Regions from separate parts of the Mesorhizobium sp. M0954 genome, predicted to be linked through region 1. Evidence: riboswitches for the same ligand, from Rfam matches in the RefSeq annotation. Region 1 holds a riboswitch; the other holds the start of a gene.

Region 1 (4,208 bases):
AGCGACGGCCAGTCGACCAGCCGCAACCGGTTCCAGCCCGAGATGCCAAGCTGTGCACAGAGCCGTTCGTGGCGTTCGCTCGCCGCGTCATAGGCGGGGCGGATGGCGCGGATGGCGAACGGCATCGCCATCACCGCATTGACCGCAACGACCATGACAGGGGCGATCGCAAAGACATCGCTGACGGTGCGCAAGAGCAAGAACCAGCCGGCACCGATGACGATGGGCGGCACCACCAGGACGAACCCCGCACCGGTGTCGGCCAGATGTTCGAGCAGCGTCCTCCTGCCGCTCCGCCGGGTGAGCGCCAGCGCCCGGCGCGCCATGACCAGCGACAGCGACAACGCCACAGAGAGCAGCGCCGATAGGAGGGAGAGCACGGCACTGGTCGCCGTCGCTTGCCGCACCGCGCTCTCGCCGGCCAGGCGGCCGAGATCGGCGCCAAGCCCGGCTGCCAACGTGGCCGCCATCGGCCCGGCGACAAACAGCAGTGCCAGCCCGATCGCCAATGCGTTCAGCACGGTCTCGGCCGCACCGGCTGAAAAATACCGGCGCGGCGCCACCGGCAGATTGGCATCGCCGGTCATATTGGCGCTAAGCCGCGTCAAGGCCAGCACGACGACGAAGGTCAGGGCAATCTGCAGCAGGGTCAGCGTCACAGCCCGCGCCGGGTCGAAGTCGAAACGCAGCGCCTGGTAGATGGCAACCTCGAGCGTCGTCGCGCTGGGTCCGCCGCCGAGCGTAAGCACGATGGTGAAGGAGGTGATGCACAGCATGAAAACGAGCCCGGCAACGCCGGGCAAGGCCGCACGCAGCGGCGGCCATTCGATCAGCCGGAAGGCCGGCGCAGCACCCATGCCAAGCTGGCTCGCCAGCCGCCATTGGTCGGCCGGCACGGTCTGCAACGCCTCCAGGAACAGCCGCGTCGCCAGCGGCAGGTTGAAGAAGACATGGGCGACGAGTATGCCCGACAGGCCATAGATGCCGGGCCAGCTCTGGCCGCCTAGCGCGCCGAGCGTGCCGGCAAAATAGCCGGCGCGGCCATAGAGCGCCAAGACACCGAGTGCGGCAACAATGGCCGGCAGCGCCAGCGGCACGGCGAAAAGCTGGAGGATGAAGGCTCGCCCGAAAAAACGCGGATGCCGCGACAGGGCGCGCGCGACGAACAGCGCCGGTGCAACGGAGAGCAGGGTCGACAGCAGAGCCTGCCAGAGCGTGAAACGGACGACACGCAAGAGATAGGAATCGAAAGCGGAGGCGGCGCCGGACAGGTCGCGTGTGGCTTCGACGACGAGACCGGCGAATGCACCGCCGATCAGCAGCGCGATGGCGGCGAGCGCGACGATACCGGCAGTGACGCGGGAGTCCAATGATGCCGCGCGTTGCACGCTAGACCACCAGATTCGAGATTCTTAGCGAGGACAGCGTTCCTTCGCGCCCCCCTCTGTCCTGCCGGACATCTCCCCCACGAGGGGGGAGATCGGGTGTCACCCACGCGTTCGCCTCACTCCAACGTTGCCAAGGAAGAGCCAGCAATGAAGCTGCCAATCTCCCCCCTTGAGGGGGAGATGGCCGGCAGGCCAGAGGGGGGTGGCTTGGCGCAAACATCCGACGAGGCTTGAGCCCTACTTGCTCATCGCCGCAAGCCACTCATCGACCCAGGCCTTGCGGTTGGCCGCGACGTCTTCCGGGCTGAACAGCAAGGTCTTGGTCGGCTTGACCAGCTTGTCGAACGCCGGGTTGAGCGGCTTGTCGGTTTTGCCGGCCGGGAACATCCAGTTGGTTTCGGGAATGACATCCTGGAATTTCGGTCCGGTCATGAAGGCGATGAACTTTTCCGCCAGCGGGTTCTTCGCACCCTCGGTGGTGATCCCCGCGACCTCGATCTGCAGATATTCGCCCTCCTCGAAGGACGCCGCCTGGTAGCGCTCGGTGTTTTCGGCGACCATGTGGTAGGCCGGCGAGGTGGTGTAGGACAGCACCATCGGCGCCTCGCCCTTGGTGAACAGGCCGTAGGCCTCGCTCCAGCCCGGCGTTACCGTCAGCACCTTCGCCTTGAGTTTGGCCCAGGCTTCCGGCGCCTTGTCGCCATAGACCGACTTGACCCACAGCAGCAGGCCAAGGCCCGGCGTCGAGGTGCGCGGATCCTGGATGACGATCTTCTCTCCGGCATCGCCCTCGACCAATTCCCTGAGGCTCTTCGGCGGGCTCTTCAGTTTTTCGGTGTCGTAGACGACGGCGAAATAGCCATAGTCGAACGGCACGAAAATATCGTCGCTCCAGCCGCCCGGCACATTGACGCCCGAGACGGCGCCGTGCGGCGAAAACAGGCCGGTTGCCTTGGCGTCGGCGGTTAAGTTGGTATCGAGGCCAAGTACGATATCGGCCTTGGTCGCGGCGCCTTCCAGCTTCACACGGTTGAGCAGCGCCACGCCGTCGGCGACCGAGACGAATTCGACGACGCAACTGCATTCGGCCTCGAAGGCCTTCTTCACTGCCGGTCCCGGACCCCAATCGGCGGTGAAGCTTTCATAGGTATAGACCGTCAGTCTATCCTGTGCCGATGCCTGCCCCGGCAGGGCGAGCGCGGATGCCGCAAGCAGGACAATTGAGACAAGAGAGTGGAAAAAACTGCGCATCGGCGCCTCCTTCGTTCGCGTTGAAAGGAATTGAGGCGTCGGGCTGTCCGAAACGTCTAATCCCTCCGCCGGTACAAACCGGATCAGGTTCAGCGGGTTGGCAGTCTTGCCTCTCAGCCGGTCCGCGAAGATCGCGTCCGGCACCCCGTTAGAGCGTTGCGACACATAGGCCCGGCCGAAGTGCTGCGCAAGCGGAAGTTTGCCGGGCATCCAAAGCCCAGCCTTCCGTTTCGTCTGCCGTTTCATCTTCCGTTTCCGGGGCAGGGCTGGTAAGGGCCACGAGATATGAGCACATTCACCATCCTGCTTGGCGGCGATCTCATCCGCACACCGCTGCTCGACCGCCAGGTCGAAGGCTCGCGCGTCATCGCCGCCGACGCCGGCATCGGTCATGCCCGCATGCTGGGCCTGAGGCCGGAACTCTGGGTCGGCGATTTCGATTCGGTGCCTGCCGATTTGCCGGAAGATCTGGCCGCCGTGCCACGGCAGGTATTTCCCGCTGAAAAGGACAAGACCGACGGTGAACTCGCTATCGCCGCCGCGCTCGAACGCGGTGCGACAAGCCTTGTGCTCGCAGGCGCCTTCGGCGGCAAACGCACCGACCACATCTTCCTGCATCTGGCGCTGAGCGTCCGGCTGGCGGAAGGCGGAACGGAAGTGCTTTTGACCAGCGGCGCACAGGAAGGCATTCCTTTGCTGCCTGGAAAGACTGGCTTCGACTATGCCGACGGCACGCTGTTTTCGGTGCTCGGCTTCTCGGATCTCGCCGGCCTGACAGTCACCGGCGCCAAATGGCCGCTCGACCATGTCGAGGTTGCGTTCGGCTCGTCGCTGACCATTTCCAACGAGGTCAGGGGCCGGCTGGAAATCGCGCTGGCCAGCGGCCGGGCGCTGCTGCTCGCGCATCCCTACCCTCTTCCGGAAAGCTGAGCCCAGAAAGCTGATATGGCGCCGCCGCTTCTCAATCTCGACGGGATAAAGCTGACCTTTGGCGGCACGCCGTTGCTCGACGGTGCCGCCCTGACGGCCTCGGCTGGCGACAAGATCGCCCTGGTCGGCCGCAACGGCTCTGGTAAGTCGACGCTCCTCAAGATCGCCGCCGGGCTAATCGAACCGCAGGATGGCGAAGTCTTCCGCCAGCCCTCGGCAACCGTGCGCTACTTGCAGCAAATGCCCGACATGGACGGTTTTGCGACCGTCCGCGCCTATGTCGAGGCGGGGCTCGGGCCCGCCGACGATCCCTACCGCGCCACCTATCTGATGGAGCATCTCGGCCTGACCGGCGAGGAACGGCCGAACGACCTTTCCGGCGGCGAGGCGCGGCGCGCCGCCCTCGCCCGCGTCATGGCGCCGGAGCCCGACATTCTCCTCCTCGATGAGCCGACCAATCATCTTGACCTTTCGGTCATCGAATGGCTGGAGGAGGAGCTTGCCCGCACCTCCTCGGCACTGGTCGTCATCTCGCATGACCGCCGTTTTCTCGAGCGCGTGTCACGCGCCACAATCTGGCTCGACCGCGGCCAGACCCGCCGTCTCGACAAGGGCTTTGGCTATTTCGAGGAATGGCGC
Region 2 (4,208 bases), on a different contig from region 1:
ACGCCGGTCTTGACGTCATCGCGGTCGGGAAGGCCGAGATGCTCCTTGGGCGTGACGTAGCAGAGCATGGCCGTTCCGAACCAGCCGATCATCGCCGCGCCGATGCCGGAAGTGATGTGGTCGTAGCCCGGCGCGATGTCGGTCGTCAGCGGTCCAAGCGTATAGAACGGCGCCTCGCCACAGACGGCGAGCTGCTTGTCCATGTTCGCCTTGATCTTGTGCATCGGCACGTGGCCGGGCCCCTCGATCATCACCTGGCAATCTTTCGCCCAGGCGATCTGCGTCAGCTCGCCGAGCGTTTCCAGCTCGGCGAATTGCGCCGCGTCGTTGGCATCGGCGATCGAGCCGGGACGAAGGCCGTCGCCGAGCGAGAAGGAGACGTCATAAGCGCGGCAGATGTCGCAGATCTCCGCAAAGTGCTCGTAGAGGAAGCTTTCCCGGTGATGGTGCAGGCACCATTTTGCCATGATCGAGCCACCGCGCGAGACGATACCCGTGACCCGGTCAACGGTCAGCGGGATGTAATGCAGCCGCACGCCGGCGTGGATGGTGAAATAGTCAACGCCTTGCTCGGCCTGCTCGATCAACGTGTCGCGGTAGACCTCCCAGGTCAGGTCCTCGGCGATGCCACCAACCTTTTCGAGCGCCTGGTAGAGCGGCACCGTGCCGATCGGCACCGGCGAGTTGCGCACGATCCATTCGCGGATGTTGTGGATGTTGCGGCCGGTCGACAGGTCCATCACCGTATCGGCGCCCCAGCGGATCGCCCACACCATCTTTTCGACCTCTTCAGCCATCGACGATGTGACGGCGGAGTTACCGATATTGGCGTTGATCTTGACCAGGAAATTGCGGCCGATGATCATCGGTTCGCTCTCGGGATGATTGATGTTGGCGGGAATGATCGCGCGTCCGCGCGCCACCTCGTGGCGGACGAATTCAGGCGTGACGAAGTCGGGGATCGCCGCGCCAAAGGCCTCGCCGTCGCGCTCAAGCTTGCCGTGCAGGATCTCGCGACCAAGGTTCTCGCGGATGGCGACGAACTCCATTTCGGGCGTGATGATGCCAGCGCGCGCATAGGCAAGCTGTGTCACCGCCTTGCCGGTCTGGGCCCGGAGTGGCCGGTTGCGGACTGGAAATTCCGGTGTTAGGCGCTCGCCTGCCGCAAACCCATTGTCTTCTGGCCGGACGTGGCGGCCGTCATAGGCTTCGACATCGCCGCGCGCGGTGACCCATTCATGGCGAAGCCGTGCAAGGCCGTTTTCGATGCTGGTTTCGACAGTCGGGTCGGTATAGGGGCCGGACGGATCGTAAGCGGTCACCGGCGGCTCGCCTGCCGTCGGATGGACGGAGATTTCGCGCATCGGCACCCTGAGCTGCGGGTGGATGGTACCGGATTTGTGGATTTTGCGTGAGGCAGGCAGCGGTCCCGTCGAGACGGCGGGGGTGAGGGCATTCATCTTGAGGCTCCTTTGCTCGTTGCATTGGAGACCCAGTTCTGTGCCGGAAGGATGAAAAGACGCTTCTGTCGACCTGCCGAAACAGGACCTCGGGCGTAAACTCCCGCAAAGCGCTTGCACCGTCCCTACGCCAGTATGAACTGGATCAGGTTCAACGGGTCACTGCGCCGCGAAAGCCAGCAGTATCTCAGCCCCTTGCCGGGACTCCCCTGGTGAATGCGTGAGGTTGGACGGGACCGCTCCGGTTTGTCAAGCGCGTTCTGGCCGCGGCTGATCGGCGGCCGGTCAGACCGTGCGGAAAAAATCGTGCATGTCTCGGCGACAAGTCAAGCGTCGGAGATGAAGGCAGGGACAAGGGAATCGCAAACCGTCGGACTAAAATCGATCCTGATGATCACACCTTCAATGGGCACCAAAGGTTTGCGCGTAGATCGCCTCGATTCTTCCTGCCTCGTCACTGGTCAGCGCGGCGAATTCCTTCTCGCGCGCGCGGTTCGATAGATGGCCATCATTCTGGTGAAGAAAACGGAAGAGCAGATCGGTCAACCGCTCGGGCATGTCGATAAAGGCGTCCACCTGCTGCCGGAACTGATCGTAGCGCTGCAGAAATGCGGTTTCCTCGGGAAGGTCCCGTTCGATCGTCCGCTGAACGCAAGCATAGAGGAATTCGGCGTGCGGGGTTGCATCGAAGAACCGGTAGAAATCACCGGTGTCATTCAGCACCCGGACGTTGAATTGCGGCGTCGGTTCCCATTCCACCAACGGCAGAAGGCGCTGCGAATAGCTCTCGAGCACGCCCCTGTACTCGTTGATCTGGTCCAGGATCGCGGCCGAGACGGGAAAGACCACTCCCGGCGGATTGAAGCCGCGCATGGCAAGGACGTGGTGGATTAGGTAGCGGTGAATGCGGCCGTTTCCGTCCTCGAACGGGTGAATATAGACAAAGCCGAAGGCGAGGATTGCGGCGGCTACGACTGCATCAAGCTTTTGCGCGGGGCCCTGATCGAACGCCGCCATTCCATCGATTAGCCGCGGCAGGTCCTCGGGCCGAGCGCTGATGTGATCGGGCAAGGGCGTACCGTTGTCTCGATCATGCTCACCGACGAAACCTCCTTCTTTTCGGAAGCCAAGTCTTACGAAACGAGCGTCACCAAGTACAATTCTTTGCAGACGCAGCAGCTCATCGCGATCGATCGGCCAGCGGCCGGCTTCGCCGATGGTGCGGCCCCAGCGCTGGATGCGATCTTGCGGCGGGTGCTCGCCCTCGATCGCATAGCTTGATCGCGAGTCTTTGAGCAAAAGAAAGGCGGCGGTCCGAGCAAGGAGGTCGCGCGGCACGTCCGCTACGATTGCCTCCGCGCGCCGCGGTAGTTCAAGGCCGATGAATTTTTCGAGAATCTTGGTGCGGAACACCAGAGGGCAGAACTCACGCGTGCCGGGGAGATTGTCCCTTACGCGATAGCGCGAAGCGGTCTTGTCGGGTCCGGGCCACTGCAGCTCGGGATCGACAACCGGAATGTATCGTCCGGCCTCCGCGTCCGGCAGATCGATACGCGCGTCCCTCAGCCATTCATATAAAAACCAGATGCGGCGGGCATAACTGCCGGTCGGGCTTTCACGGACCAGCGCCTCGATCGGCGCGGGACCGGTCACTTGGAACAGCCGCTTGAGGACGGCAAGGTCCAGTCCCTCGTACTTGAGCGCAAAGGTCAGGTGGCCTTCGAGGGTAGGATTTGGGGCATGGCGGGGGGTCATGATCCGCCAGCCATCCCGTTCGGTAATGCGATGATGCTCGCCAGTGGCGAACAACCTACGGGGCAAGGGCGCGGCGAGCCTGTAGGCTCCGATCAGGGCGCTGTACCCGGCCGGGGTCGCCGTTTCAGGAAGGCGGATTTCCTGAAAAACGGTAACAGGACCTGAAAATTGGTGCTGTTGCACCGCAGGCATGAAACGCGAATCCTTCCATTGAATTTTGGTTTAGTCGGCAAAACCTATGAAAAATGATCCTATCCCATGAAAATTGATGCCACAAGACAAATTTTCCGAAAACCGATTCTAAAACAGTGCTGAGGTCGATCAAGCAAGAACTCTGCCACCGGCTCAAGGAAGCGACTTCAGACCAAAAAGGTGAGTCCAGGAACCGCCATTCGCCCGTCTTAGTCACGAGGCCGGCACGGATGGCCCGCCTTACGTCGAGCCGGATTGCTCGAGCGCGCCGTTCGGGGCTCACTCATAGAGCGCTCCGGTGCGCGATCCCGATTTGATAGCCGCGATCACGCTCGCGACTGATCTTGGTGACGTGGCGGCGTCGGAGTAGAAAAGTGATGCAGGATCTCGGTGGCGTCGTGTGTGTGTGACCTGAAGTGAGTTCTCTGCGGTATGGGGGGCGGCACGCAGCGCGCGTCTTCTCGGCAAACAGATCGACGAAGCGGCACCGAAGGGAAGTTCCTGGCATTCATTCTCGCCATCGCTGCCCCAATTTGCCGATCGGACTGCCGATCGATCTCGCCCAATACTTTGCGCGCGCAAGGGCCGAAGCTGAACTGGGCGGCACCTGCTCATTCGGGAGCTGACTCATGCTTGGTGCCCGAGAGAGCTGTGCCTGATCGAATGCGTGAAATCGTAGCTCGGAGTGGAGAGGCTGACGCGGTCATCTGTCACCCGCCTTCGGGCTGTAACGGAAAGCGCGACATCGTCTCCAATGCTCGTTCCCCACGTCGAGGGGCCCAGCGGCTTGGCTACGGGGGG

Evidence for each region. Region 1 has a riboswitch for thiamine pyrophosphate ahead of thiB (thiamine ABC transporter substrate binding subunit). Riboswitches for the same ligand answer to the same signal wherever they lie in the genome.
Region 2: it holds a riboswitch for thiamine pyrophosphate, as region 1 does, so the genes downstream of both, thiC (phosphomethylpyrimidine synthase ThiC) here and thiB (thiamine ABC transporter substrate binding subunit) in region 1, are expected to answer to the same signal.

What each region holds. Positions count from the first base shown of each region.
Region 1 is NZ_JAMYNR010000016.1:58,198-62,405, forward strand. Features, by position in the region: gene thiP (thiamine/thiamine pyrophosphate ABC transporter permease) at 1-1,388, opposite strand, end outside; gene thiB (thiamine ABC transporter substrate binding subunit) at 1,626-2,639, opposite strand; TPP riboswitch at 2,683-2,797, opposite strand; gene NKH93_RS21775 (thiamine diphosphokinase) at 2,925-3,569, shown strand; gene NKH93_RS21780 (ABC-F family ATP-binding cassette domain-containing protein) at 3,585-4,208, shown strand, end outside.
Region 2 is NZ_JAMYNR010000002.1:126,717-130,924, reverse strand. Features, by position in the region: gene thiC (phosphomethylpyrimidine synthase ThiC) at 1-1,460, opposite strand, end outside; TPP riboswitch at 1,565-1,681, opposite strand; gene NKH93_RS03760 (Fic family protein) at 1,863-3,407, opposite strand.